DNA from 3 places in the Bacillus cereus group sp. BfR-BA-01383 genome. Region 3 is predicted to be linked to each of the others. Evidence: riboswitches for the same ligand, from Rfam matches in the RefSeq annotation. Region 3 holds a riboswitch; each other region holds the start of a gene.

Region 1 (10,782 bases), on a different contig from region 3:
CTTTTTTACTTATATCGCATACTCTCCCTTCTGGAAGCTTTGAATCACTTTACCCTCATCATCGTAGTAAGCAATTTCCCAATAAGGATCTTTGAAATTAGCAACAGAATACTAACCTCAATAAGGAACACAAAAGCCACGACACTCACGCATCGCGGCTGAATATATACATGTAATAATAAAATATGTAAAGTAGAACAACCTCATCATACTCCAACTAAATTAAAGTACCAAATGCTAAAATAAGTTTTTTACTAATACTTACCCTCATTCTAATTAACTTAAACCCTGGTGATTTAATTCAAATTGTACTTGTTGAAGTAATTGGTACAGTAGACATTCGTTCTGCAGCTTTAACGGTTGCACAAATTCATTAATAAAAAAACAATGCTAGCCAATTAACATTTAATTTTTCTTATACATGCCAAAATATATTTTTATAGATTTGACACACATTTAAATCGGACAAGCATATGCTATTTTATGAGGCCCCCACTCATAGAAAACTATCTTTCTAATCTAAGAGCACGCATACATGTGTGCTCTTAGATTGTTTACAATGAATATTAATTTTCTCAATTCACTAATGGAAAAGCATTAATAAGAATATCTGTATATTTATCGAATATAGTTTTAAATTCTTATAAAACTATATAATTTTGGAGTTGGTTAATACGTTACAAAAAACTGACCATGTAATTATTATGGTCCCTCCACTTTCAAAAGTGTTTGTTACATTTTTCTCATCATCAGGAGAACCTATTTCATCACAAGTTTTGTCTAATACATCTCCATACCCTATATCAATGTATGCACTTAATGAACTTGAAAGTGAATTATTTGAAGTCGAGTTAAAACCAATACCACTTCATTTAAACCACGAATAATGGAAGTCACTTTACTACTCACATAAGAAACTAAGGTAGTAGTCTTTTTAAAATCACTATTTTATTAAATTCCACATATACAATCGCTTGTCCATTTCGCTTTGCTCTATCATTGCATTTACTATTAGTAACACGAATTTTTCAGAGGTGAATTATATTGGACAAGTTTTTATCCTCCGCTGCATTAAATCCAGGTTCAATCGGACCTACACTCCCACCTATGCAACCTTTTCAATTTCCAACAGGTCCCAACAGGTACTACTGGTTCAACTGGTTCAACTGGTAACACTGGACCGACGGGTATTACAGGACCTACTGGCGATACTGGGCGCCTACCGGAATCACGGGATCGACTGGGCCAGGCCATTTCAAGCTATAAAAAACGATATTGATCAAGTTATACCTATCCTTACCGACGTAATTGTTACCTTTGAAATCGAATCATTTGATTTTGCAAATGAATACAACAATGTTAATAACCTTAATTTTTCCATATAATTCTTACTTCCTTTCTTCATTTGTCTTGATCATCAAAAAACTATAAAAAAAGGTATTGTCTATACCTATGTATAGCAATACCTCTACTCTTTATCCAATTACATCTTTTACATCAGTATTCACTGGCCACTTTTCTAATGTATAAGCCATATCCCAAAATGAATATTCATATTGACTACTAATAATAAAATGCTGTTTCATACGATTACGATCTGCCTCTGTTACTGTCTCAGCTATAGCATCTAACCGAGCGATCTGTTCCTCAACTAACGTGCGGAACCAATCAGATCCATAAGCAGAAATCCATTCTTGATAAATTGGCTCTTCAGGTTGACACACTTTTAAACGTTCACCAATTTCATAATATAACCAGTAGCAAGGTAAAATAGCTGCAATAATATCCCCTAAATGCCCTTCATACGCAGCACGGTACATATGTGAAGTATACGCATATGCAGTTGGCGCAGGGATAAAATGATCTTTTTCTTCTTTTGTAATCCCTAGCTTTTTGGCAAAATTCTCATGTAATGATAATTCCGCCTCATACGTATTTTGAGCATGGTGCGCCATACGGGCAGTCGTTTCTAATTCAAGAGCTTTTGCAGCTCCTAAAGTTTGTACTCTAGCAAAATGACTCAAATAATATGAATCTTGAAGCACATAATAGCGAAAACTAGCTAAATCTAACGTTCCTTCGCCAAGTTTTTTTACAAAAGGGTGATTAAAACTAGCTTCCCAAATTGAATCTACTTCTTTGCGTAATGATTGTGAAAAAGTCATTTAAATCCCTCCAATAATTTATAAAACATAAATATTTATCCCATTTATTAAAGCTGTAAAATAAAAAAACTTTCTTTACAGGCGTAAAGAAAGTGAAATAGACATTATAAATATCTTGATTACATATTATCAGTCTTTCCCACTTCCCTACGCTGGCATTAACCAGATCAGGTACTAAGAGTCTCAAAAATACATTTGATCTCAGCCTATAAAAGGCCCCCCTAGTGGATAAATATTTAGTTGTCGTATTGTAATTATCATAGCATACTTCGCGGAACTATCAAAAGTTTTAATTGCACAATTATTTTAAAAACCTTCTTCTTTCCTTACTTTTAATGAAGTTTCAATTATCATATCTAATAGTTTACTATAATTAATCCCCGCAGCCTCTGCACTTTTTGGTAATAAACTTGATTTCGTCATCCCTGGTAATGTATTAATCTCCATTACATATGGAATTCCGTCCTTCACCATCATATCAACCCTTGCATAAACACTACATTTTAATGCTTTATAACAAGCCAGTGACGCTTTATTTACACGTTCCTGTATTTCAGCTGGAAGTTCTATAACTTCTTCAATTGTACTAACATCATCATATTTTGCATTGTAGTCAAAAAACTCGGCTGCATGTCGAATTGAAATAATCGGTAACTGTTGCCCATCAAAAATGGAACATGTAATCTCTTCGCCTTTTATATACTTCTCAATTACTACTTCTGAATCCCATTCAAATACAGTTTCCAGCATTGTAATTAATTCATTTTTATCCTTGACGATCTTTACTCCAACACTCGAGCCGCCAGAGTTAGGTTTTACCACTAACGGAAATCCTAACTTCTCTAACTCTTCAAGATTTAGATCCTCCATTTTTGTAAGTTCAATCCAATCGGGTGTTTCTACTCCTTCATAGCGCAAAATCTTTTTTGAAAGATTTTTATCCATACATATACCGCTAGATAACATATTGCTACCGCTATAAGGAATACCTAAACTCTCAAGCGTTCCTTGAACTGTACCATCTTCTCCGTATTTTCCATGTAATGCGAGTAGCGCAAAATCAATGTCTTTCGCTTTTTCAATTAAATCCATTTTTTCATTTAACGTAATTGGAACTATTTCATACTTACTTTTATCTAAATGTGCAATCATTTCATTCCCAGTCATAATTGAAACTTGTTTTTCAGAGGATACTCCTCCCATAATAACGCCAATTCTCATTTTCTCAACTCCAAATTTCATTTTTTAGTGTATCACCAATTATTTGAATCCCGCTAACTATTTCCTTTTCTTTCAAACGTGAAAAGCCTAATCGGAAGGTATTCGCTCCCCCACCATCAGAATAAAAAACATCTCCAGGAGAAAACGTTACGCCTTTCTCATAACACTTTTGTAAAAGTGTGCGGGCATTAATTATTTCTTCTAACTCTATAAATAAATGAAGTCCACCATCTCCAGTCATTCTTTTAAACGGAATGTACTGATTACATGCCTCAACAGCTAACTCATATTTTTTCTTATAAACAGATCTTGCTTTTTTTAAATATTTTTCAAAATACCCTTCATGTAAATATTGATACAGAACAGCTTGATCTAACGTAGAAGTATGAATCGTTCTTGCTCTTTTTACACTTTCTAAATAATGTATCAGTTCTTTATCTGAAATGATCCAACCTACTCGTAAACCAGGGAAAAGTACCTTTGAAAAGCTACTAATATAAATTACATTATTACCAGCCCCAGCAAAAGTTAATAATGGTGCTAAATGTGAGCCTGAATAACGTAATTCTTCATTAAACCCATCTTCAATAATCGGAATCTTATATTTTGAAAATAATCTCATCAGTTCCGTTCTTTTCTCCGAACTCGTAACTATACCGGTTGGATTATGATAAGAAGGAATTAAATAAGCAAAATCAAAATCCTTTTCACGTAAACTTTTTTCTACTTCATTCGTATCAATACCATCCTCATTCATATTAATCCCATGAACTTCAAGTCCATGCAAGCGAAAAAGCTTCAGTGCAGCATGGTGAGTTGGATTCTCACAAATAACACGCCCTGATTTCTTCGATAAAGAAGATAGTACAATATCTAACCCTTCTGTAAATCCATTTGTAATTAAAATATCTTTGTTCGAAATATCTACACCTTTCATTTCCATGTAATGAAGTAGATAATTCATTAAAGGTCGATAACCTTTTGCATATCCGTAATTCAATACGATATCTCCTTCAATGGACATACGAGTAAGAAAAGCTCTTTTGAAATTTTCAACATCAAATAGCTTTTCGTCCGGGGCTATACTATTAAAAACAATCATTCCTTTTTCCCAGCGAACTCCATGTTTCATTAAATCTAATTCATCCGCTAATGCGGTAACTGTATTAAGTCTATTTTTCCAATCTATTTCAACAGACGAGGTGTTACTTATATCCACCTTCGCAACAAAATTTCCTTTTCCTTTAACTGCATAAATGAGCCCTTCTTGTTCTAAATCCGCATAAGCAGAGAGTACTGTATTTCTGCTCACTGATAATAATTCGCTCAGTTCCCTTGTTGATGGGATTTTTTGGTTCCCTAACAAATGCCCTTTCATAATCATCTTTTTCAAATAATCCTTTAATTGAATATAAACGGGACGATCTTTTACAACTTTAAAATCCTTAAACAATTCCTTACCCCCTGCAATTATTTTTGCATATTTATTTCATTCTCAAAAGGTCCACTACATATGTATTTTCTATAATGGGCGGTACGGTCTTACAAATCTTTTCGGTATAAGTTAATTACATCTTTTAAAGCTGCTGCTGCAGCTCCGCGTGGATTAGATGCTCCACCAATTGTAGTAACTTGCCCCATCGTATCTGTAAAAAACGTTATTCCCTTTTCTGTCCCATTTACTTTTGCAAGTGGGTGTTCCTGTTCTATTTCATAAGGTTCAACATTAAGGTTCACATTTCCATCCTTATCTTTATACGCTGATGCAATTAATTTAATAAACTTATTTTGTTCCTTAGCATTTCGTATTTGTTGTTTTGTAACGTTTTCGATTCCTTTTACATGTATATCTGTAAGCGTATTCTCTACTCTCATTAAACTGTTTGTCAAAAGTAACAATTTACATGCACTATCGGAACCACTTATATCTAATGTTGGGTTCGTCTCAGCAATCCCTTTATTTTGCGCTTCTTGTAAAGCCTCTTCAAATGTCATATCTGCTTCATACATTTTTGTAAGAATATAATTAGTCGTCCCGTTTAAAACTCCTTCTATTTTTTCAATATTGCAACCAGCTAAACTAAATTGTCCAATATCTAATGTCGGTAGTGCCGCGGCAGTTGCACCACTATATCGAATTCGTACATTAGCCTGCTTTGCTGCTTCCTTTATTTCTCTCCAGTTTGTAACGAGTGCTCCTTTTGAAATTGCAACTATATCCATATTTTTCTTAATTGCTTGTTTTATATATTGTTTCCCTGGATTTCCATCTTTAAGATTTGTAACAGTTGATTCTACCAATACAGAACCACTTATGTTATTTGTTGCACGTTCTTTCGGATGATGCTCTATATATTTTTCAATCGCAGCAGTACCGTCACCATACATCAATAAATGATGAATAGACAAACCTTCCTCATTATGTATTGCAATATTTCTACCTAATACACCACTTACAACTAAATCTATTCCATATGTTTCATTTATATATAAATATTTTTCATGTAATAATTTAATAAACTCTTTTCCTACTGTCCCATATCCTGACAATACAACTTGAATCTTCATAATATCCCCCCATATTTTTCTACCAAATCCCTCTTCCAATATAATATAAAGCGCCCTCGAATTCCATCGAGAGCGCTTTATCATTATCTATTTCGGTATACGTGGTGATGTTTTTTTGTTGATAAATATTATTTCAGACAAGGTGTTCCTTTATAGAGCGTACTTGAAATGCTACAAAAAGTCCGTAAAGAAAAGGAAGTTCAAAATAGTTCACTTCAAAATTCGAATACGATTTAAGAAGCTAGTGAAACTCTGCTAGATGAAGTAATGTTATCTATGTTTGTCTTAGTTTTCACTGCATCAAGAAATGCTTTGTTTGCTGGAATTTCATAATTTGCAACCCAATTAACCCGTTGTTCTTTCGTTGATTTGATATTTTATAAATACTCTCCGCATCTTTGGTGGTAAACTCTTGTAAGTAAATATCTCCACAGTCTATTCAAAATAAATTAGTCGGACTCTCTTCTCCCATTTCCCCCCCTTAATTACGTTTGAAATTGAAAATAATTATAGATACCTCCTAGCTAGAGGTACCCATAATTACATTAAAGCTCCTTTATCTGCTTCGTAAGTTCTATAAATCGTTCGTCAAGTTCTTTATATCCTTTGTCCTTAGAAGTTAAAAAGCTTAATTTACCTAATACCTCTTGTCGCTCTGTTTCTAACGTTAAACGTAGCTCTTCAATGTCATCTCTTGTTTTAGTAGACTCTTCCAGCTGCTTTTGTATCGTGTTATTTGAAAACACTAATTTCGTATTAGTTGTTTTCTCCAGAAAATATCGATCATGAGAAACTATAACTAGTGTTCCATTATACTCCGCTAATGTATTTTCAAGCTGTTCACGTGAAGGTAGGTCTAGATGATTTGTCGGTTCATCTAAAATTAGAACATCTTTTTCTTCTAAAATATATGTCATTAACTTACACTTCACTCGTTCTCCCATGCTCATATGCTCAATCGGCTCTTTCCATTGAGAAGCTTGGAATCCTAAATGTTTCATTAAATTTTGGACTTTCCCTCTTTCTTCAAATGTCTCTTTAAAAAATAAATCTTCTGGTGTTTGATCCAGTGGTAAATCAAATACTTCTTGTGTTAAATAACCGATGTTTGCAGATGGTGAAATCCATATTTCTCCTTGGACAGTTTCCGTTTCCATAATCATCTTCAATAATGTTGTTTTCCCGCTACCGTTTGGTCCAATAATTGCAACTTTCTCACCGTGTTGGATTGTAAAATTAACGTTTTCAAATAATGTCCGTCCATCAAATTCTTTCCTCAATTGTTTCACTTCTAAAAAGCGTTTTCCTACTTTTTTATTCGCTTGAATAGAAAACTCAACTGAATACTCTTCTTTCACACGCTCTACTTTCGTTTTCTCAAGCTCTTTTTCAAGACGTTTTCGTTTTGACTTAACTTGCGCATCCATTCGCTTCGCTTTTACACGATAAAATTCTTTAACTCCTTCTTGTTTTGTGGACTGCGCGTGTGCCTTTTGTGACCATGAACTTAATTCTTTTATATTAGTTTCCACTTGTTCTATCTTTTTTTGTTGTTTTTCATATTCACGCTGCTGCGTCTTTCTTTTTTGCTCACGTGCTTTCATATAACTCGTATAATTACCACTATGTTCAATTAATTTCTTATCCTCAATTGACCATATTTTTGTTGCGACAACATCTAAAAAATATCGATCATGCGATACAACGATAACTGTACCCTTCATATCTTTTATTTGTTTAATGAGAAATTCCGTACTCATCTCATCTAAATGATTTGTCGGTTCGTCTAATATTAAAACATTAGGATTTTCGGCAAATCCTTTTGCTAGTCGAACTTTCAGCTTTTCCCCACCACTTAACGTTAGAAAATCGTTTGTTGGCACGCCCCATTTCGCAAGAAGTTCTGCTTCTTTTGCAATCACATCATTACTAATAAAAGATTCTATTTCTTGTTCAACATATGCCGTTGTCATATTCGTTTGCTGCCATTCAACAGTACCTTTAGAGGGAGCAATCTTGCCATTTATTAATTGAAGCAACGTTGATTTACCAGCACCATTTTTACCAATTAATCCGATAACATCCCCTTGCTTTACTGTCACATTCATTTTCTCTAATAAAGTATTTTCCATTATTTCAACATAAACATCATTTAATTTTAAAAGTTCTTTCATATTACCGATCCCTTTCATTAAGGGAGAACAAAAAAATCCTCCCAAAGTAATTTTGGCAGGATTAGTCGTTACATTATTTATACCCAAATAAGCTATTACGCAAAACAAATAGCAACACCGTTGTTTGGAATGGGGCAGACTAATCCTATTTTTTATAAATTGAAATTTATTTAATTTCAACATTTAAAAATAAGATTAGTTAATCATCGTCCACCCATCATTCCTTTCCGTCATTAGTAACCATATTGTACCATAATAGTACTTTATGAGTAAATGCAATTGTTTGTGCTTTTAAAAAGATTGCTTTCTTTTAGGGCTATTTATCATTTCTAAACTTCATATTGAACAAGCACAAACTACATTTGTTGTACTACACACTTTAGATTTCCCTAGCAGTGAAATTCTAAGCATCTCTCTTATATAATTTTTATATAAATTTATTATAAATCATATATTATACATATAATATTTCCGTTCTTATAATAAAGATATCATTTTTAAGGGGGGATTCTACAATGGAATTTAGCAAACTAGGAAACAGTGGATTAACAGTTAGTAAGATTGCATATGGGAACTGGATAAACCATGGTGGAAAAGTAAACGAAGATACAGCAAATGACTGTGTGAAAGCCGCACTAGATGTCGGAATCACAACGTTCGATACTGCAGATGTTTATTCGGACACGATAGCCGAGGAAGTACTTGGCCGATCCTTGAAAGGTGTACGCCGAGAAAGTATAGAACTATGTACAAAAGTATGCCATCCAACCGGTCCCGGAAAAAACGATCGTGGATTATCACGAAAACATATTTTAGAAAATTGTAATTTATCTTTACGGCGATTACAGACAGACTACATTGATGTCTATTATGCACATAGATTTGATATAACAACTCCTCTTGAGGAAACGATGTTAGCTTTTGCTGATCTTGTAAGACAAGGTAAAGTCCTTTATTTAGGCGTAAGTGAATAGACATCAGAACAAATTACCCGCGGTGCAGCACTTGCACGAGAATTGAACATTCCACTTATCGCTAGCCAACCTCAATACTCAATGTTGTGGCGAGTTATTGAAACCGATGTGATACCAACATGTCAACGTGAGGGACTGGGTCAAATCGTATGGTCCCCCCTTGCACAAGGTATTCTCACAGGAAAATATCAACCTGGTCAAGCACTTCCTATTCAATCACGTGCTAATTCAGATGCTGGTAAACCATTTTTCCAAAAACTCGTGCAACGTTGGATGAGTGATGATGTACTCACTGCAATTCAGAAACTTAATCCCATCGCGCAAGAAACTAATCTTACCCTATCTCAACTCGCAGTTGCTTGGGTATTACAAAATCCAGCTGTTTCCTCTGCAATTATTGGTGCTTCAAATCCGGAGCAAATAAGAGAAAACGTAATTGCTTCTCGTGTTACATTACAACCAGAAATTATGGATCAAATTGATAATGTACTAAAAGGTTTCGTTGAGTACGATCCAAGCAAAACAGGTTGAAGCATCAGTAAATTCTTTAATAAAATTAGAAATTTCCCCACTGCCCATCTCATCAAGATGGGCTTCACTCATTAACTTCACATTGTGAAGTCATATAAACCTCTCTAACAACTGCTAAAAAGTTCTCTAACGCGACAGACTTTTCATCTTGCCTCCATCCAGCATATAAATTTATTTTCGGTGTATTTTCTTGAATGTCTTTATACACGACTCCTGATTTTTTATAACTTTCCACTGATGATGGAACGACAGAAATCCCCATTCCTGTTGCAACTAAATTTACAATCGTTTGCATTTGAATTGCTTCTTGAACAATATTTAAACTTACTCCATGTTCCCAAAAGTAACTAATAATTAAATCATAAAAGTTTGTACCAAAATGACGTGGAAATAAAATAAATGGTTCATCAACTAATGATTTGATTGAAATGTTAGGTAACGAAATTAAAGGATGATCTTCATGCAAAACTAATTTTAAACATTCCTCAGAACAAACTTCAGAAGCTAATATTTCATTATTCTGCTTGGAACGAATAAATCCAACATGAATTTGTTTTTCATAGAGTGCTTTTATTTGCTGGTCTGTTGTCATCTCTCGTAGTGTGAGCTGTATTTTAGGGAAACGTTCTCGAAATTTTTTTAATATATCTATAACGTTTTCTGTTGAATCGACAAACCCAATTATTAAATGTCCTATCTTCCCTTCACCCGCAAGCTGTGTTTCTTTAATGGTTCTATCTACTTGAATTATCGTTTGCCGCGCACCTTCTAAAAATATTTCCCCAGCATCAGTAAGTTCAACCATTCTTTTTGTTCGATGAAAAAGTTGAACTCCTAATTCTTCTTCTAATTTACGAATTTCTTGGCTTAAAGGAGGTTGCGCCATCATAAGACGTTCTGCTGCACGACTAAAGTTTAATTCTTCTGCTACCGTTATGAAATATCTCATTTTCCGAATATCCATTACAATCCCCCAATCATTAACCACTAACAAAGAATACATGGCTTATTTTCTGGTGACATTGCGTAAATAATATGGTTTTTATGAATTTGATACATAATATCTCTCCCTTTTCATATTAATCTATTATTACTAATTAGCTTTTTTCATACAAGCTCCTCTTGAAATTTTAATGATATTTGCATGTA
Region 2 (10,782 bases), on a different contig from region 3:
TTAGGACTATGGAAAATGATGAATTTAATAGGTATGTTTACGGAATTCCTTCACGTTCAAAAGGTGACTTTGCTTTTGTAAGCAGTGGATTAAGTGCATTAAAAAGCACAGGGAAAGCAGCTTTTTGCTTAGCTGCTGGTACATTATTTAGAAGTGGTCCTGAACAAAAAATTCGTCAGCGCTTAATAGATTTTGATTTAATTGAGGCTATTGTGTTATTACCAACTAATCTATTTGCTCCATACACAGGAATTGCATCTGTATTATTGCTTTGTAATAAAAATAAAGCATTAGATAGACAAGGCAAAATTTTAATGGTAAATGCGAGTGAATTAGGAACAGATGCTAGAAGAGAAACATATTTAGCAGATGAAGAAATTGAACAAATTAGTATGATTTTATCACATGGTTTAGAAGAAGAGGCTATTAGTAAATTTGTTTCAAATGAAAAAATTCAATCTGGACAGCTTTCACCTGAAACGTACGTATACAAAGCGGAAATTGATGTAGAAGAATATGGTAAAATTATACTTAATCCATCGGCCTTAGAACAAAGGGAAACAGTAGCTTTAAAAGATTTAGTGACTTTGTATAGAGGTTATAATGCCTCAACTAAGGATGAAGATCCTAATGGTGATTATGCAGTTCTGAAGATTTCGGATGTTGTAGATGGCGAAATTGAATATGAGGAACTTACCAAATATACAATAAAAAATAATGCGAAGATTGATAATAATCGTATTCAAAAAAATGATCTTTTACTTTCAATTCGAGGTGCAAAACGTAAGACAGCAATCTTTAAATCAGATGCACAGGATGTTTTAATATCTCAAAATTTTGTAGGGGTACGGTGTGGTGAAAAATTAGATGCAGAGTTTTTACAACTATATTTGGAATCACCAATTGTTGAATTTTATTTTACAAAACACATGGCAGGCTCAACTATTCCCAATTTGCCGATAAAGGAGATAAAAGAATTACCAGTACCTGTTATGCCTATTGAAAAGCAACTAGCAATTGTTGCAACTTATAAAGTGGAGGCATTAGATATTATTAAACAACTTGAAGAGTTACATTTACGCCAAAAACAATTAAAAATAGAAGCATTTGAAAAAATGGGATTAAAAGACACATTTAAAATCCAATAAAATTATAGTGTGTTTAGATATTTTAAGCATGTAGTTTTTAATCAATATATTAATAAATAATAAAAGGTGGTAATTATACATGATTACAGGTGAATTGAAAAATAAAATTGATGGAATTTGGACAACTCTCTGGACTGAGGGGAGCACCAATCCATTAACAAATATTGAGCAATTAACATACTTACTATTTATGAAAGGCTTAGATGAGACAGAATTAGCAAAAGAGCAAGATGCTGAACTTTTAGGGTTGGAACATGAAGGGATTTTTCCGAAAGATAAGCCGTACCTTCGTTGGAATGTGTTTAAAAACTTAGGCGATGCAGAGGATATGTACAACAAAATGGTACAAGAAATCTTCCCATTTATAAAAGGACTTGGTGGAAAAGAAGAATCTGCGTTTTCTACCTACATGAAAGATGCTATATTCCAAATTAATAAGCCATCTACGTTGCAACGTGTTATCTCAGCGATTGATGGTATCCAAATGGAAGATCGAGATACACAAGGTGATGTATATGAGTATCTATTATCAAAGTTGGCAACATCGGGTACAAACGGGCAATTCCGTACACCTCGCCATATCATCAATATGATGGTGGATTTAATGAAGCCAACACCAGAAGACATCATTACTGACCCGGCGATGGGTTCGGCTGGTTTCTTAGTATCATCAAGTGAACATGTACGTAGAAATCACAGTGATTTATTCCTTGTACAAGGCTTAAAAGAGCACTTCCATCACAATATGTTCCATGGAAATGATATGGATACAACGATGTTGCGTATCGGTGCAATGAATATGATGTTACATGGTGTAGATGCACCGAATATCTCATATCGTGATTCACTTTCAGAAGACAATAAGGAAAAAGATAAATATACATTAGTATTAGCGAATCCTCCGTTTAAAGGTTCGTTAGATTATGAAGCTGTTTCGAATGACTTACTAGCCGTAGCGAAAACGAAGAAAACTGAGTTGCTGTTTTTAACATTATTCTTACGTATTTTGAAACCAGGTGGTCGTGCAGCGGTAATTGTACCAGATGGTGTGTTATTCGGCTCTTCAAAAGCGCATAGAGCGATTCGACAAGAAATCATTGAAAATAATAAACTAGAAGCGATTATTTCTATGCCGAGTGGTGTGTTTAAACCATATGCAGGAGTATCAACAGCGATTATGATTTTCACAAAAACGAATGCAGGTGGTACAGATAACGTATGGTTCTACGATATGAAAGCTGATGGCTTCTCATTAGACGATAAACGAAATGAAATAGAAGCAAATGATATTCCAGATATTATTGCACGCTACAATGATTTAAAAGGAGAAAATGAACGTAAACGTACGGAACAATCATTTTTTGTACCGTTTGAAGAAATTAAAGGGAATAAATGGGATCTTTCTATTAACAAGTATAAAAAGATTGACTATGAGGAAGTTGAGTATAGAGCACCTATAGAAATTATTGACGAGATTGAGCAGCTGGAATCCAAAATTTTAATTGAACTAGAAGAGTTAAAAAAAATTTTAAAAAAGGAGTATTAAGATGGAATACATCAAATTGAAAGATGCTTTTACGATAAAAAAAGGAAAAAAAGTAGAAGTAATTGCTGAATATCAAGAAAACAGTATTCGTTGTATTCAAATAGGAGATTTAAGAAATGATGATACGTTGAAATATTGTTTACCAAATGAGAAACATGTGATGGTAGGAAAAGAAGATGTCCTAATCGCTTGGGATGGAGCTAATGCTGGGACGGTTGGGATAGGATTAGTTGGTGCATTAGGCAGTACACTCGCTAAGTTATCACTAAATACAGATAAGTTATTAGCTGAATTTGTTGCGATACTTTTGCAATCGAAGTTTGATTACTTTCAGCAAACAGCCACAGGTGCAACGATTCCTCATATTTCTAGAAAGGCTTTAGAAGATATTCTTTTACCTGTAATAGATATAGAAATCCAGAAAAAAATCGTGAAAGTAATTTATAATTCTCTAGAGTTAATAAATCAACGTCAATCTCAACTCGCAGCATTAGATGAATTAAAGCAAAGTGTGTTTTTAGAGATGTTTGGTGATCCGACAGTAAATAAAGACAACTATGTCATTCGGTCATTGATGGATTTTTATATTTCAGAAAAAGAGTCTGTGAAATGTGGGCCTTTTGGGAGTGCGTTAAAAAAAGAAGAATATACTTCTTCAGGTATTCCTGTATGGAACATGGATAATATTACGAAACAAAACGAATTTATTGATGAACCTCACTTATTTGTAGATAGAGAAAAAGCTAATCAATTAAAAAATTATAAGGTGGAGAATGGAGATATTATTATATCGAGAGCAGGAACTGTTGGGAAAATGGCTGTTGTCCATTCAGTAAATGAAGAATCCTTAATTAGTACTAACTTAATTCGGTTACGTCTTAATGATGAGTTAGTTCCTGAGTATTTAGTATGGTTAATAAAAATATTTGGAGATAGAGTATGTCGTATGAAAACTGGAAATGACGGGGCTTTCACCCATATGAATACATCAGTATTAAATAGTATTGAATTTCCAGTTCCTCCATTAGAAAAACAAGTTGAGTTTCTAGAATCTTTAAGAAAGATAGAACTTCAGAAAAGTAGATTATTGCAAGGTTTAAGTGAAAATGAAAATTTGAAAAAATCCTTATTACAAAAAGCTCTCAAAGGCGAGCTTTTTCAAAATAAAGCATAATAACTAAGTCGCGAAGGTGGTTAGGTTGATGACGAATTTTGGATTTTTAAAAGAAAAAGATCAGTTTAAGAGTTTTGCGACAGCTTGTACAGAAGCTGAGAACGCAATGATTGTAAGCCCTTCGACGTGTGCCATTTTGACACGTCGTGCTCTTGAACTTGCCGTGAAATGGGTGTATCAAGTTGATAATGATGTTACGGTACCATACCGTGATAATTTATCGAGTTTAATTCATGACCGTAACTTCTTAGGTATCATTGATGAAGAGTTATTACCGATGATGAAATACGTGGTGAAGTTAGGCAATACAGCAGTTCATACGAATGTCAACATCAAACGTGATGAAGCCGTATTGTCCCTTCATCACCTTCATCAATTCGTATCATGGATTGATTATTGCTATGCCGATAAATATACAGCACCGACTTTCAATGAAGTGATTTTGCATGCGAATGATGAAAAACGTGAGCGCCCAGGTGAATTACAGAATTTATATGCGCGTTTAAGTGCAAAAGATAAAAGTTTAGAAGAATTGCGTAAGGAGAACGAAACTTTACGTAGTCAGTTCACGGCTAAACGTATTACGCATACGAAAAAAGTTGATTTTGTTGTAGATGAAATCAGTGAGTTTGATACACGTAAAATGTATATTGATTTAGATTTGAAGTTAGCAGGTTGGCAGTTTAATCAAGATATCGAAGAAGAATACTCAGTGAAGGGAATGCCGAATAATACAGGTGAAGGTTTTGTTGATTATGTATTACGTGGTGAAAACGGTAAAATCATTGCGCTTGTAGAGGCGAAGCGAACTTCGAAAGATCCAAAAGACGGTCGTCATCAAGCGAAGCTTTATGCAGACTGCATTGAAAGAGAGCAGAGATTAAGACCGGTTATATTCTATACAAATGGATATGAAACATATATTTGGCATGATAACTATAAAGCACGTAGAACATCTGGCTTTTACAACAAGGAGGAAATACAGCTAATCATCGATCGGCGTACCCTTCGTAAGCCGCTAAAAGATGTGAAAATCGATGATAATATTACAAATCGTTATTATCAAAAAGAAGCAATTCTTTCAATTTGTGATGCCTTTGAACGTAATCAAAGAAAAGCACTTCTTGTAATGGCAACAGGAAGTGGGAAAACACGTACGGCGATTTCGCTAGTGGACATTTTAACGAAGCATAATTGGGTGAAAAATATTTTATTTTTATCAGATCGTACATCCTTAATTAAACAAGCGATGCGAAACTTTAATGCCTTGATGCCTAACCTATCATTATGTAACTTACTTGAAAATAAAGCGAATCCTGAAGAAAGTCGAATGACTTTTTCAACATACGCTACTATGATGAATGCGATTGATGAAACAAAAACAAAGGATGGTAATCGTTTATTTACAGTAGGTCATTTTGATTTAATTATTATTGACGAATCACACCGTAGTATTTATCAAAAATATCGTAGTATTTTTGATTATTTTGATAGCATGCTAGTTGGCCTAACAGCAACACCAAAAGATGAAGTTGATAAAAATACATATTCAATTTTTGATTTGGAAAATGGTATTCCTACTTATGCTTATGAATTATCACAAGCGGTTGAAGATAAGTATCTTGTAGATTATAAGACACTGGAAACTAAAACGAAGTTCTTAGAAGATGGCATCATTTATGATGACCTATCAGAAGAAGAAAAATCTGAATTTGAAGATGTTTTTGAAGACGAGCTCTATGTACGAGATATCGACAGCGGAGCTTTAAACAATTGGCTATTCAATGTGGACACAATCGATATGGTATTAGAAAGTTTAATGACAAATGGGATCCATATCGAAGGTGGCGATAAAATTGGAAAGACAATTATCTTTGCAAAAAACCACCGTCATGCGTTAGCAATTAAAGAAAGATTTGATTTGAAGTTTCCTGAATGTGGTGGCAACTTTGCAGAGGTCATTGATTATAGTGTGAATTACTATCAGTCGTTAATTGATGATTTTTCAACAACTTCAAAAATGCCACAGATTGCAATTTCTGTAGATATGTTAGATACAGGAATTGATGTGCCAGAGGTAGTGAATTTAGTATTCTTTAAAAAAGTGCGTTCTAAAACAAAATTCTGGCAAATGATTGGTCGAGGAACAAGACTTTGCCCAGATTTATTTGGCTTGGGGCAAGATAAAGAAGATTTTTTAATATTTGATTGGTGTGGGAATTTTGAGTATTTCCGTGCGAATCAACATGGGACAGAAACTAAATTAACAAAAACACTTACAGAGAAGTTATTTAATTCTAAAGTAGATATGGTGCGAGAGCTACAAGATATCGAGTATCAAGTGACACCATACACTGAATTTCGTCGAGATACTATTAATAAACTGGTAATAGATGTGAATACATTAAGTGATGAAAATTTCCGAGTGCGTCAACATATTCAATATGTTCATAAATATAGAGAAAAAGAAAATTGGAATTCTTTATCAGTCATTCAAACAAATGAAATTAAAGAACATGTGTCTCCTCTAGTTATTCCTTACGATGATGATGAGTTGGCTAAACGATTTGACTTATTGATGTACACAATTGAACTGGCAAAACTGAGTTCGAATAATGCGACAAAACCAATTACCAGAGTTATGCATACAGCAGAAGCTTTATCGAAGTTAGGCTCCATTCCACAAGTAGTAGAGAAAAAAGCTGTTATACAAAAAGTGAAAGATGAAACGTTTTGGCAAGAAGCCTCTTTACAAGATTTGGAAAGTGTACGTGAAGCATTACGTGATTTGATCAAATTCATTGAGCGTGAGAAACAAAAAATTTATTATACGGATTTCAAAGATGAAATAATTGAACAGACTGAAAATGGATCCATATTAGATGTGAACGATTTACAAAGTTATCGGCAGAAAGTAGAGCATTATCTAAAAGAGCATCAGGATCAAACCGCTATTTATAAATTGCGCCATAATAAAGAGTTAACAAAACAAGATGTAGAAACATTAGAAGCAATTCTATGGCATGAGTTAGGTTCAAAAGAACAATATGAAAAGGATTTTGGTGATACGCCAATTACAAGACTTGTTCGTAATATTGTTGGGGTAGATCGAAGTGTTGCATTGAAAGAATTCTCGGAGTTTCTATCTGAAGAACGCCTGAATATTCAACAAGCAAAATTCGTTGAATTAATTGTGGATTATGTTGCGAAAAATGGAACTTTAGATAAACAAGTGTTACAGCAAGATCCATTTAGAGCACTAGGAAGTATCACTTCTTTGTTCAAACACAATATGGGGGATGCTAAGGGGATTATTGGTATTATCGATCGGATTAATAATAATTCGGAATTTATTTCTTAAAATTTCGATCAAACTTTTTTATAAAAATTGTATAATGCTTCATAAAGTGGGATTCCGTTTTGATCAATCTTTTTTCAAAATGGATTCCTTTTATTTCTTATCAAATAAGGGTTTGTAAAACATTTCTGATTAAACTTTATTCCAAACTAATATCTGGGAAATAAGACAAAGTAATATCTATACACTTAATTACAAACTTCTTTAAATCAATTTCAAAGTGGTGGGAATGCTCTGTTAATAAAAAAGGGGAAGGTGTTTTACAATCAAATCGAGGTTTTTACTACTTAAAATTATCATTATAACCATGTAAATTTGGGAGGAAATCATACAAGTCATATAAATACTAGAAATATTAATTTCGCCCTAACTATTGACGGGATACATTTGTACACGACCACAATTTAATTGGGCGTTAAAGCGAGTTGTTAAAGCTCGAGTCGCATTAAGACCGATATACCAGTCAGCTTCTGAACGCGCAACTGCCGAAGCATATAAATTGTCATATGCTTTACCTGGTTTTAAATTTGCAAAACCATCTTTAATTGCTTTATCAGTAACAGATGAAATCCATAGACGTTTGATCGGTTTATTAGTTCGAACTTTATCAATAATCCAACGAGCGACCAATTCTCCTTCACGCCCAGCATCTGTCGCCACAATAATTTCATTGACATCTTTTCTAAGTAGCTGACTTTTCACAGCATTAAACTGTTTACCAGTTTGTTTAATAACTGTTAGTTTCAAACATTCAGGTAGCATTGGTAAATCTTCTAAATTCCACTTTTTATATTTCACATCATAGCTTTCTGGGTCTGCTAATGTAACGAGATGACCTAAAGCCCAAGTTACAATGTATTTACTACCTTCAAGATAGCCATTTCCTTTTTTATCACACTTCAGTACGCGAGCAATATCTCGTGCAACGGAAGGTTTTTCAGCGATTACAACGCTTTTTACCATATTAAAAACATCCTTTCAAAATTCCATACGTTAAATATAGCACACATCTTCTTGAGATTCAGTCGCGCTCAAAGTTTGAATGATTTTTGATGAAATGAAGTAGTGGGATTTACAAATACAAATAAAAGATTGATATACATGTCATATTTTGAGATGGACACGTTCATAATGAAATTCATTTTCGGTATATAAAGGCGAAAAATGGTAATGTCATTTATCTTGATGCAAACTACTGGTACCTATCTGGTGGCGGACTTGAGTCTGTATCAGAAATGGTTAAAGAAGTATCACAAGGTTTAAAATAATAATGTAAAAGAGTGATAGGATGAATTTCTTATCACTCTTTTTATATGGAAAAGGAAAGAACTTGTTATTTTATTAGAATAAGAGTAGACTCTGAAGTAGATGAATAATAAACACATGGGAGTTTGTGGATGCAAACTGAGAGTATGGCTAACCCGTCATTGACCATTTGAACCTGTTGGATAATGCCAGCGTAGGGAGAGTGTAACAGCACATGTTCAGGCACTTTGCGTACGCAAAGTGCCTTTTTGTGTATCTCCCATCAGTATAGTTAGGAGATGAAAAGGATGAATATGAAAGAAATTAGTAAAGTAGTGGATTTGGTGAGAGAATCTAATCCGCTCGTTCATAATATTACAAATGTTGTTGTCACAAATTTTACAGCGAATGGTCTGTTAGCATTAGGAGCATCACCTGTAATGGCGTATGCAAAAGAAGAAGTAGCAGAAATGGCTAGCATTGCTGGAGCTCTTGTTTTAAATATGGGAACGCTTCGTCCTGAAGAGGTAGAGGCGATGTTACTTGCTGGTAAGTCGGCTAATACGAATGATGTACCGGTACTATTTGATCCAGTTGGCGCAGGAGCGACCTCTTATCGAACAGAAGTTGCAAGACATATTCCAGCTGAAATAGATTTAGCTATTATTCGCGGAAATGCAGCTGAAATAGCTAACGTGATTAATGAGAGATGGGAAATTAAAGGCGTAGATGCTGGTACTGGAAATGGCAATGTTGTAAGTATTGCAAAACAGGCAGCAGACGAATTGAATACAGTTGCGGTGATTACTGGAAAAGAAGATGTTGTTACAGATGGAGAGAAAACTGTTCTTATTCGAAACGGCCATCCTATTTTAACGAAAGTTACTGGAACAGGTTGTTTACTAACTTCTGTAATAGGAGCTTTTACAGCGGTAGAAAAAGATTATGTAAAGGCAGCCGTAGCAGCATTAACATTTTATGGAGTAGCAGCGGAACTAGCAGCGGCTAAAACAGTAGAAAAAGGACCTGGTAGTTTCCAAATTGAATTTTTAAATCAATTAGCGAATACAACTTCAGATGATATTGAGAAGTATGGAAAGATTGAGGAGTTAGAGTAAGAGGGAGTGAATGAAATGGCACGCATTGAAATAGATAAAATGTCAAAGCTATTGCAAGTGTATTTTATTATGGGAAGTAATAACTGCATGAAGGATCCTTTAGCCGTATTGAAAGAAGCGTTAGACGGCGGAGTAACACTTTTTCAATTTCGTGAAAAGGGAGAAGGAGCTTTAACGGGAGAGAAACGTCTACAGTTTGCAAAAGGGGTGCAAGCACTTTGTAAGGAGTATGGTGTACCGTTTATTGTAAATGATGATGTTGAACTAGCCATCGAATTAGATGCAGATGGTGTACATGTTGGACAAGATGATGAGGGGATTACTTCTGTTCGCGAAAAAATGGGTGATAAAATTATCGGTGTATCTACACATACAATTGAAGAAGCACGCTGGGCAATTGAAAACGGAGCTGATTATTTAGGAGTTGGCCCTATTTTCCCAACGAGTACAAAAAAAGATACGAAAACTGTGCAAGGGACAAAAGGATTAGCTCATTTTAGAGAACAAGGAATTACAGTGCCGATTGTTGGTATTGGTGGGATTACGGTTGAAAATACTGCTTCCGTTATAGAAGCAGGTGCGGATGGTGTTTCAGTTATTTCGGCAATTAGTTTAGCGGAATCTGCGTTTGAAAGTACAAGGAAATTAGCTGGAGAAGTAAATAAAAGTTTGTAGAAAAGGGCCATGTAGTATTTCAAATGCTGCATGAAAGAATGGACTGCCAAAAGTATTTAAACAAACGTTTGATTAAGAAAGCACAAACCTTTTTAAAATATAGGTTTGTGCTTTTATTTAAAACATAATTGAAATTAAGAGCATTCCAATTCCGATAGAAGTAAAGGTTGCGATCAGGCCTGGAATCATAAAGCTATGATTTAGAACATATTTACCGATGCCTGTTGTACCAGTGCGATCAAAGTTAATGGCAGCAACAATTGTTCCATAGTTTGGAATGAAGAAGTATCCATTTACTGCAGGGAACATTGCAATTAGTAATGCTGGTGGAATACCAAGAGATAGTCCAAGAGGCATTAAAGCACGAACGGTTGCTGCTTGGCTGTAAAGTAAAATAGATAGAATGAATAATGCGATGGCAAATAGCCATGGGGCACTTGTTACTAAGTGCTGAATTGATCCTTGAATCATATTTAAGTTTCCGTTAAAGAAAGTATCTCCCATCCAGGCGATACCAA
Region 3 (10,782 bases):
CATCCAAAACCAATAATCATTGGAATGAATGCTTTCCCGTTCAAGCCAAAGTACTCCATAATACGGTCCATAACAACTGCAATGCGCGCCATATATCCTGAGTCTTCTAATAATGAAATGAAAAAGAATAGTGCAAAGATTTGTGGCACGAATACTAATACTGCACCAACACCGGCAATAATACCTTCTGTAACGAGCGCTTGAATAAAATCAGAAGCTCCAACAGTTGTGAGTCCAGCTGTTACCCAATCTGTAAGCTGCCCACCAAAAAAACCATCTAACATATCAGATAACGGTGTCCCAATCCACGTAAACGTAACCTGAAAAATAAAAAACATAACTGCTAAAAAGATTGGAAGTCCTAAAATTTTATGTGTAATTAACCTATCAATTTTTTCCGAAAAAGGAATTTTCCCTTCTTTCTCATGCTTCATAACATTTGTTTTTAACTTTTCAATATACGCTTCACGAGTCTTGTAAATATGCTCCTCCAACGTACAATCAAGTTTTCCTTCTAAGCGAGATCGAACGGCTACAAGTTCCTTATAAATTGGCAGTGCTTTCATTTCTTTTTCTACTACTTCGTTATTGCTTAGAAATTGAAGGGCTAACCATCTTGGATGCTCATAATTTGCTGTCTCTAAAAGAGAAATTACCTCGCCGATCCCCTCATCCATTTGTACACCATATGAAATAATGAATGGCTTTTTCTCTTTTTGTTTCTCTTCATGAAGAGTAGTAAGTAATTCTTCACAGCCTTTTCCGGTTCTTGCGATGACAGGGACGACTGTTACACCTAATATTTCTGATAATCGTTTTACATCAATAACAATTCCTCTTTGCTTTGCCACATCAACCATATTTAAACCAATTGAAACTGGCTTACCAAATTCAAGTAATTGCAACGTTAAATGCATATTTCGCTCAAATTGCGAAGAATCCACTATATTTAACATATGATGAAATTCGTCTGTTAGTAGAAAGTTTGTAACGACACCTTCATCACGTGAAACTGGATTTAAATCATAAACGCCTGGTAAATCAATTAATGTTCCTTGCTTATCTTTTAATTTACCAACCTTTTTTTCTACTGTTACACCGCTCCAGTTTCCTACATACTCATAAGAACCAGTAAGTGCATTAAATAATGATGTTTTCCCTGTATTCGGATTTCCTAGCAAAGCAACCTTATTCACGCTAATTCCACCTTTATCATTTTCGCGTCACAATGACGAATACTAATTAACTGTCCGCGACACTCCAATGTACAAGGACCTTTAAACATCGCTTTCTGTTTTATGCGAAGCTCGCTTCCTTCCGCAAGGCCGAAAGCAGCTAGTCTTCTCTTTAATAAATGATCTAACGACTGAATACTTTTTACTAACACTTTCTCACCAATTTTAATATCTACTAAGCTCATAACCTTCCCCCTCAGAAGAGAATGATAATTATTTTCAAACAATTATATCATACTCTATTTCACTTGGACTATATCTTTTTGCTTCATATTTATTAACATTTCAATACAATTATATTTCACTTATTGTCATACAAGCTTCATTTGCCATTCTCATCCATTTCGCTTACAATAAACAATAGCAAATAAAGAATCTCGTTATCACAGGGGGAGCCTTACCGCTGAGAGGGAACATTTTCGTTCCGACCCTTTGAACCTGTTAGTTAATGCTAACGCAGGGATTGTGCAAACGTCCGAAATACATACCTCTTTTTTATTTACGTATTTCGTATCCTCCTATGATAATGTTCTTTTTTGTGCAACTTGGATTTAGGGGGAGACAACATGCGTAACACCAATTTACAAGCGATGATCGAATCTGCTATTCTTGCAGCCTTCGCCATGATTATCGACATTTTACCATTATCACTTAAACTTCCAACAGGTGGTTCCATTTCATTTGCAATGATTCCTATTTTTATTATCGCATACCGCTGGGGCTTCAAAATGGCTTTCTTAGGAGGCTTAATTTGGGGACTATTACAAATTGTTGTAGGTGATGCTTACATTTTAACACCTATTCAAGCATTCATTGAGTACTTCATTGCCTTTGCCTTTATCGGATTTGCTGGACTCTTTTATAAGCAAATTCAGCAGAGCTTAATTAACGGTGAAAGAAAGAAAACAATTTCCTATATTATCCTTGCTACATTTATCGGTAGTCTAGCTCGCTACTTCTGTCACTTTATCGCCGGTATTATTTTCTGGGGGCAATATGCACCGAAAGGTCAATCAGCTGTGCTATATTCATTAATTGTAAACGGCAGTACTATGATCGGTTCTTTCATACTATGTACTGTATTACTAATTCTTTTATTTACAACTTCACCACGCTTATTCAAAAGCATCGGTGCTTATCAACTAAATTCAAACAAAAAGAGCGCTTAATTAGCGCTCTTTTTTCATATCGTAATATCAATTAAAAATACAATAAATGCACAAAAGAAAATAAATACGATCACACCTAGTAAATTGCTATTCACGGCTAATCTACTCCTTACATAACCTCATTTTCTATTCAAAGTATACTGTTTAAAAATAAAGATTAGGTAAAGATAATATGAAATTAAATTAAAAAAGCGTAACATATATTGTCTACGCTTTTTTCGGTAAATAAAAATAAAATAATACACCATCTTCTGTATTCTTTACCCCATATTCAGCATCGTGCAATTCTAAAATATTCTTTGAAATTGCAAGCCCAAGCCCCGTTCCACCTTGCGAACGCTGACGAGCTGCATCCACACGGTAAAAACGATTCCAAATCTTATCTAATTGCTCTTCTTCGATGTGAGTACCTTTATTTTCAATACACACTTTTATACGATCCTCTTGCTCTATTGTAGAAATAATAATGTCCTCTTTATTTGGTGTATATCGTATTGCATTCGTAATAAAGTTCACGATGACTTGTTCAATCCGATTTTGATTTGCAATCACTTCAAATGAACGTATATTTTTATGAACACGCAGTTCTTTTTTCTCTATTTCCACAGAAAGATGTTCACATATATCTTCAATTACTGTATCAATATAAAATGAATCCTTTTTCATTTTATATGTACCTGACTCAAATTTAGCTAACTCAAGCATATCCAAAATTAACATATCCATTTTGTCTACTTCTCGTTCCATCGCTTGAAAATAGTACTCTTTTTTATGTTCAGCTACCCCATCTTTTAAAATAGAAATACAGCTTTTCATAATACTTAGCGGTGTTTTTAATTCATGTGAAACACCAGAAATAAATTCTTTCCGCGTCTTTTCTAGCTTTCTTTCCTTTTCAATATCTTGTTCCAGCTGTCCAATATGCGAATGGAGTTTATTCGATAGCACATTAATATTTTTCGATAAATCCCCAATTTCATCTTTTGAAGTAATCGGTATTTTTTCTGTGAAATCTAGATGAGCTATTTTTTTCGTTGTATCATTTATTTTTAATAACGGTTTGGCAATTTGTTTTGAGTAATAGAACGAAGCTAGGAAAATGAGAATGACTACAAATGCAATGATGTAGATGTAATAATCTTGCACCATTTGTACAGCTTCATCGACTGGTTGCAAAGATGCCATTGCATATATATGTCACTGATCCGTCTTTTTCTTTTATCGGTTTCATTAATAATTTATATTTTATATCATTTTTTTCATAATCCATTGTTTGTGTTGAATATTGTATTTTATTACTCTCTTTTAGTAATAAATCCGTTTGAAATTCCTTTATACTATCCAAAAATAAAGTGTTTTTATAAATTGGATTTACGAGGCCTTTTACATCAGGAAACTGTACTTTCGTAACACGCCCTCCTATATAAATACCTGATTCTTGGGCAGCTTGTTCCTGAACGACCGGCTTCTTTTCCTTAGTAACTTGCTCCTCAGCTGCTTTCTTTTTCTCCTCATTTAATTTACTCATTTTCTCATTAAATGCTTTTTCTAACGGTTTATTAGATCCGCTTAAATTCTGCTTAACTAACGAGAAAGAGAATGGAATAAAACTATCTTCTTTTTTCACTCCAGAAAAATAAATTTCTTGTCCTAAAAACTGATCTACTGCTTTATTATCAATCTCCTCTATATTGATGAGGTTGTATAAGGGCATCTTGAATATTTGTTGTCCAAAGCTCTTCTGTTGCCTACGGTCTATCGTTATCTCAAAATAAAAATCCTCTGCATATTTTAAATTCCCATTCTGATCTAATGTCGTAATCCACGTATTATTTTCCCTTAAAAAATCTTGCTCCAAGTTCTGAATTTCTTCTGCATTTCCTGTATAATTTAAATAATTCTTCTCAAAGGCATTTAAATTCACTTTAATATCTTCTACTTTTCGATTCGCATAATATTGCTTGAAAAATATCGTTTGTCCAATAAATATCGTCGCTAAAATGAGCATGCATAATGCTGTTGTAAGAGTAAATAATTTGAGTACAATTCCTTTCCTCATACATTCCCCTCAAATTTATAACCTGTCCGTACTACAGTTGTAATGTACTTTGCTTTCTCTCCTAATTTATTTCGTAAATTACGAATATGGCTATTAACCGTTCGATCATCACCAACAAATTCATATCCCCAAATTCTTGAAATGAGTTGCTCCCGTGTTAAAACAATCCCTTGATTTTTCATGAAATACGCTAATATTTCAAATTCTGTATGTGTTAAATTAATGTCTGCCTTATCTACTGTAACGGTGCGTGACGGAAAATGGACGTGAATACCGTGAATTGATAGCGTATCATCTTCATTCTCTAAAAGTTGCTTTGTTACTTTTCTACTTTCTAACAATCGTTTCGCTCTTGCTAATAAAATTGGCGGACTATACGGCTTCGTTACATAATCATCTGCTCCAAGTTCAAAACCAAGGAGCGTATCATCCTCATCAACACGTGCCGTCAGCATAATAATCGGAACCCCGGACGTCTTACGAATTCTTCGGCAAACAGACCATCCATCGAGTTCCGGTAACATAATATCTAGAATAACTAAATCAACCTCTTCTTCTTCAAATAAAACTAAAGCTTCTTTCCCATCTCTTGCTTCAAACACTACATATTGTTCATTCAAAAAATAATCTTTTAATATTTCACGCAAAATATCTTCATCTTCAACAATTAAAATGTTTTTTGACATAATTTATGTATCCCCTCCCGCTTTCAGGAACTATAATTTTATTTTGAATGACTAGCAGTTAATTTCGCCTCGATAATATATCTATCTGGTGCATCCCCTATATAATCAAATGGATAGCAAGTCGTCAGTGTTAATATTGGTTCTTCTTTTTTTATAATAACAGTACGATCATCCGCATAGGTAATCCATATTTTTTGAATTTCATATGTGTAAGTTTTATTATCATACTCTAAAATAAGGGTATCCTTTTCTTTTAACTCTCCTAAATCTGTAAATACAGTATCTCGATGCCCACTCAGTACAGTATGTCCCCCGCCAGATGGCGTTGTCGTTACATCACTAACGAACATACCCACTCCTTTTTTCAAAGTGGCGTCATTCGCTCCCCAATATATAGAAAACTTCTTCTTTATTTTCGGTATATTTAACATCGCTACCTTTTCTCCTTCTTTATGTTGTGTTTGAGAAGAAGGTACTTGGGAAGTTACAGGTTTTTCATGAGAAAGTTGATTATGTTGTATGTTTTTAAGGCTCTTTATTTCTTCTTTCGTTAATTCTTGAGCAGAGCTTTTTCCTTTATACCATTCCACAGCGTAATAGGATCCCATGAATAGCCCTATAGCCATCAATATGATACCGATATAATTGCGTAACTTCATGTTTCATCCCTCCATGCAAAAAATGGTAGGAATAACCTACCATTTTTAATATATGAAATTATCCCATTCTTTATAGGACAATATTTTATCCCGCATTAACTTTATTGCGACGATTCAAACCAAATAATGTACCTATTGCTACAAGACAGGCACTTAGTCCCATCATTGCTACATTATTTGATGCTGTGTTTGGTAATTTTTCACCTTGTACAACTGGCTTCGCTACTTCTTTTTTGACTGCATCATTTTTTTGTTGCACTTGTGCTGCTTCTTTTTTCGCTACTTCATTCTTTTGTTGCTCTTTTATCGCTGCTTCTTTTTTAGCCATATCACTTTTTTCTTGTACTTGCGCCGCTTGCTTTTTCTCTGCATCATTTTTTTGCTGTGCCTTAATTGCTTCTTCCTTTTTAGCTACATCTGACTGCACTTGCGCTGCTTCTTCCTTTGTTAGTGTTCCAGTAGAAGCACTCGCTACTGAAGAATAACCTACTGTTAAAAGTGCCATTGCACAAATTGGTAATAGTTTCTTTTTCATTTTATTTCTCTCCTCTTATACGTTTTACATCACGTCGCATCGGATGTATCACTAGAATAAACAACAGATGTAAATATAAGATGCAGATGAAATATATTTCATTTAAAGATTTCATTGTAGAAAAAGAAAAAAACATCGCAATCTATACGATGTTTTTTCGGGTGTGTGTCTCAATATTTACATGTTACTTTCGCGTGATTTAGAAGTAGAATTGGCCGGAGCGATAACTAATTGTCTCGGCTCAGTTTTCTTGAAGTGATTTTTGACGTTACACTTACTACGTTGAGCAACCCACGCTTTAATAGGATTTGTTAAAATAATTTTTTGCTCTTCGTTAGGGGTCTCTTCTTCCAATCTACAACTTTCGCTCCATTTACACCATTTCATTGTAAATTTTGAAGAAGAATGATCGTCTTCTCGATCAAACAAGTGCAAAAAATCCATTTCTCCAGCTAGCATTACGGTGTTACTAGTCGCTAAAAAAGAAAAGGTTGTCCAACGTTTCTCCATGCCCTCCTACTCCTTCTTCACATATAGAGTGCCTAAAACTTAATTTACCTAAAATATGCTTGCCTTTTACCTTACACTTATAGTTTATCCAAAACACTACTATGCAACTATCGATTTGTCTTACAACTACCTTACATTTTTGTAAGAAAAGAAAAAACCTTCATTGTATATACATGAAGGTTTCTCACTTTTTATCTATATGATCATTCATATTATCAAGTCCAGCTTCTTGTAGCTGCGACATCATACCATGGGAAATTGCGCCTAATACTAAAGTCATTCCAATTAGTGAAATGCGAATTGCAGGTACATCAATTATGTAAGCCAACAGGCCAAGAACAATTGTTAAAAGTAATGCTTTTATAAATGTTACACTTGTGTACTGTTTCTTTTTCATCATAATCACCCTTTTACGGAAGCGTTTTCTTAATGTGATTAGTATATCATCAGATGATTTTGTCGTTGTTTTTGTAGAAAAATACTATCCTCTTTGACTTTTTCTATTCTATCCTTTACAGTCGAAATGTTCACAAGTTTTACACACTGTAGGAGGATCCCAATGAATATTGAAATAAAAGACACTTTAATTTCTGAAGAACAATTACAAGCAAAAGTAAAAGAACTAGCACTTCAAATCGAACGTGACTTTGAAGGAGAAGAAATCATAGTCATCGCAGTATTAAAAGGTTCATTCGTATTTGCTGCTGATTTAATTCGTCACATTAAAAACGATGTAACAATTGATTTCATCTCTGCATCTAGCTACGGAAATCAAACCGAAACAACAGGAAAAGTGAAACTACTAAAAGATATCGATGTAAACATTACTGGAAAAAACGTAATTGTCGTAGAAGACATTATCGATTCTGGTTTAACACTTCATTTCTTAAAAGATCACTTCTTCATGCATAAACCGAAAGCATTGAAATTCTGTACGTTACTTGATAAACCCGAGCGCCGTAAAGTGGACTTAAAAGCTGAATATGTTGGCTTCCAAATTCCAGACGAATTTATCGTTGGATACGGTATCGACTGCGCAGAAAAATATCGTAACTTACCATTTATCGCTTCAGTTGTAACGGAATAATATAATAAACTTCCATCAATTATTGATGGAAGTTTATTTTCTATCACGATTCGTAAAAGACAAAGGGAGAGAATAAAAATGACAAAGACAAAATTTGAAAAAGTACTCCTCATCGTAAATCCAAAAGCAGGACAAGGCGATTTACGTGCAAACTTAACGAAAATCGTACCACCTCTTGCCGCAGCTTTTCCTGACCTACATATCCTTCATACGAAAAAACACGGTGATGCAACAAAATATTGCCAAGAGTTTGCTAGTGAAGTAGATTTAATCATCGTCTTCGGTGGTGATGGAACTGTATTTGAATGCACAAACGGCTTAGCCCCTCTTGAAACTAGACCTACACTTGCAATCATTCCAGGTGGAACTTGCAACGACTTCTCTCGCACACTCGGCGTTCCGCAAAACATTGCTGAAGCAGCAAAACTTATTACAAAAGGACATGTAAAACCAGTTGATGTCGCAAAAGCAAACGGACAACACTTCTTAAACTTCTGGGGCATTGGACTCGTCTCTGAAGTATCAAACAATATCGATGCTGAAGAAAAGGCAAAGCTTGGTAAAATCGGTTACTATTTAAGCACCATTCGAACTGTAAAAAACGCTGAAACATTCCCAGTCAAAATTACTTACGACGGACAAATATATAAAGACGAAGCCGTTCTTGTTATGGTTGGAAACGGTGAATATCTCGGGGGTATCCCATCCTTTATTCCAAATGTAAAATGCGATGACGGAACACTTGATATTTTTGTTGTTAAGTCAACAGGGATTCAAGTGTTTAAAGATTATATTGGAAAGAAACTATTTGAAGACACAAATGAAAATGATATCTTCCACGTAAAAGCGAAATCCATTCATATTGAAACAGAAGAAGAAAAAGAAGTAGATACAGATGGCGAAAGTTCACTTCATACACCTTGTCATATTGAATTGTTGCCAGGGCACTTTACGATAATTTATAATCCTGCGGTTGTGTAATCGCTATTTAGATATAACTTTAACAATTACTAAACTTCGCATTTTTCAAAAAAATATAGTATGATGAATAAATAAAAGGTTGTTAACAAAAAACGTTAACAACCTTTTTTGTTTTTTCTAAAAAACTTTTCAATTTAAAGGAGCGATCACATGTATTGGAGAAAAAATGATAAACCTGTAGAAGAACCCGAAGCAATTGCTGTGTGGGAATGCGAAGCAGACGACTGCCTTGGATGGATGCGTAAAAATTTTTCATTAGAAGAAGAGCCGAAATGTCCGTTATGTAAAGGCAATATGGAAAGCGGCGAACGCTTATTACAAAAACTATAATAAATTCTCCTCTTCATCTTTTATAAACTGAAAAATAGAGGATTCTCTTTCTCCTTATCTACAATGTGAATCGAAAGAAAATAAAATATACAAAAAAGCTTTGCGTATCCTCGCAAAGCTTTTTCAATAGCTCAAACTCATCCCTACTATCATTCTTTACTAAAAAAAACAAATTACATTTTGAACAAAAAGGAGCAGAATTCCCCCTTCGAATTTCCCCACTATATTTAGGACAATACACATACAAACCTTCTTTTCTATGTCTCTCTATCATCCCTAAAGCTACTACTCTCATCCCGACCATACTTCCTATTAAAATAATACTAAAAATTAATAACATGGATGTATCCCCCAATAAAAAAAGTAAAATATAGAAAATATCTATGTATTAATTTACTACTCCCATATCTACTATATCAATCCACGACTGCATTCTTCTTATGCATATACACATCAGAAATACTAAAAGCCACGATAATGATGCCACCAAAATATATACCATACTCAGTTGTAAGTGTTACTATCGTTTCTTAACAAAAATTGAGGAGATTTCTTAAGATTTTATGAAGAATAAAAAAAACAGCTATCGCTTATAGCGATAGCTGCTCCTCTATTACTTCGCACTCACAATCTTATAATAAGAACGAACTGTTAAGAAGTAATACCCGATATAAATGACACCGTATACTCCAATACTAATTAGGAGTGGAATCATAATTTCAAATGGTAATAAGTTTGCTAAACCTTTTAGTGCAAATAAGCTATGCAGAATTCCGATCACTAACGGGATTGCAAAGATAAAGCTTACTTGTTTTGCGATAGCTTTTTTCATTTCTTGTTTTGTTACTCCGACTTTACGAAGTACAACGTAGCGCTCACGATCTGCATTTGCTTCTGTTAATTGTTTGAAGTAAATGATAGAACCTGTTGCTAGTAAGAATACAAGTCCTAAGAACATTCCTATGAACATCATTAGTCCAGTTCCTTCAAGTCCTATATGGAAACCAGTGTAGAAGTCTCTAAATGACGGCACCATTTCTGACTCACTAGCTGGCATCACTTTCGTTAATTTTTCTGTTAATACTTTACTGTTTTTTTCATCTTTTACATCAATATTTTTTACAATACGTGTTCCAAATGCTTGCTTCGCCTGTTCATACATTTCATCTGATACGACAACAACTAATTCACCTAAATTTGTAATTGCAATATCATTTGCACCTTGAATCTTTAATTGCTTCGTTTCGTTTCCAATTTGGAATACTGCTTTGTTTCCTTTATATTGCGGGCTAAACTCATGCCCCTCGATATACGAACTGTCATATATAAATGCTTCATCAGTAGCTACATTCACTGTTTCTGCATCGATTTTTTTAGCGAGTTTGTTAAATTCAGACTGAGACATAAACTGATATTTCTCTGAAATCGTATAGTTCATATTCAGAATGAAATCAACTTTATCTCCTTCAAACTTCCCTTTTACAGGAACTGTCTCAATCTCAAATTGATCTTTTACAGGATGATCTTGCTT

What was found. A riboswitch is a leader RNA that binds a small molecule or an ion and turns the genes downstream of it on or off. The one in region 3 is predicted to bind thiamine pyrophosphate.
Positions count from the first base shown of each region.
Region 1: linked by a shared signal. The riboswitch ahead of tenA (thiaminase II) and the one ahead of thiT (energy-coupled thiamine transporter ThiT) in region 3 are both predicted to bind thiamine pyrophosphate.
Region 2: linked by a shared signal. The riboswitch ahead of thiM (hydroxyethylthiazole kinase) and the one ahead of thiT (energy-coupled thiamine transporter ThiT) in region 3 are both predicted to bind thiamine pyrophosphate.

Region 1 covers NZ_JAKUFP010000022.1:58,307-69,088, reverse strand. The annotation lists partial or broken gene MR065_RS27480 (exosporium leader peptide-containing protein) at 1,045-1,248, shown strand; gene tenA (thiaminase II) at 1,476-2,165, opposite strand; TPP riboswitch at 2,293-2,398, opposite strand; gene MR065_RS18835 (D-alanine--D-alanine ligase) at 2,472-3,386, opposite strand; gene pdxR (MocR-like pyridoxine biosynthesis transcription factor PdxR) at 3,391-4,839, opposite strand; gene MR065_RS18825 (homoserine dehydrogenase) at 4,929-5,954, opposite strand; partial or broken gene MR065_RS18820 (DUF3914 domain-containing protein) at 6,114-6,191, shown strand; partial or broken gene MR065_RS18815 (GNAT family N-acetyltransferase) at 6,224-6,393, opposite strand; gene abc-f (ribosomal protection-like ABC-F family protein) at 6,500-8,128, opposite strand; partial or broken gene MR065_RS18805 (aldo/keto reductase family protein) at 8,644-9,633, shown strand; gene MR065_RS18800 (LysR substrate-binding domain-containing protein) at 9,698-10,597, opposite strand.
Region 2 covers NZ_JAKUFP010000017.1:16,077-26,858, reverse strand. The annotation lists gene MR065_RS16400 (N-6 DNA methylase) at 1-1,148, shown strand, start outside; gene MR065_RS16395 (type I restriction-modification system subunit M) at 1,228-2,694, shown strand; gene MR065_RS16390 (restriction endonuclease subunit S) at 2,696-3,868, shown strand; gene MR065_RS16385 (DEAD/DEAH box helicase family protein) at 3,897-7,229, shown strand; partial or broken gene topB (DNA topoisomerase III) at 7,614-8,189, opposite strand; partial or broken gene MR065_RS16375 (ABC transporter) at 8,384-8,494, shown strand; TPP riboswitch at 8,600-8,709, shown strand; gene thiM (hydroxyethylthiazole kinase) at 8,780-9,589, shown strand; gene thiE (thiamine phosphate synthase) at 9,605-10,264, shown strand; gene MR065_RS16360 (anaerobic C4-dicarboxylate transporter family protein) at 10,382-10,782, opposite strand, start outside.
Region 3 covers NZ_JAKUFP010000002.1:45,526-56,307, reverse strand. The annotation lists gene feoB (ferrous iron transport protein B) at 1-1,196, opposite strand, end outside; gene MR065_RS02470 (FeoA family protein) at 1,193-1,420, opposite strand; TPP riboswitch at 1,614-1,716, shown strand; gene thiT (energy-coupled thiamine transporter ThiT) at 1,781-2,404, shown strand; partial or broken gene MR065_RS02460 (sensor histidine kinase) at 2,612-4,463, opposite strand; gene MR065_RS02455 (response regulator transcription factor) at 4,460-5,149, opposite strand; gene MR065_RS02450 (class D sortase) at 5,188-5,808, opposite strand; gene MR065_RS02445 (LPXTG cell wall anchor domain-containing protein) at 5,894-6,343, opposite strand; gene MR065_RS02440 (hypothetical protein) at 6,521-6,853, opposite strand; gene MR065_RS02435 (hypothetical protein) at 7,038-7,253, opposite strand; gene hpt (hypoxanthine phosphoribosyltransferase) at 7,413-7,940, shown strand; gene MR065_RS02425 (diacylglycerol/lipid kinase family protein) at 8,019-8,921, shown strand; gene MR065_RS02420 (cold-inducible protein YdjO-related protein) at 9,072-9,251, shown strand; gene MR065_RS02415 (hypothetical protein) at 9,310-9,591, opposite strand; partial or broken gene MR065_RS27665 (DedA family protein) at 9,668-9,781, opposite strand; gene MR065_RS02410 (ABC transporter permease) at 9,865-10,782, opposite strand, start outside.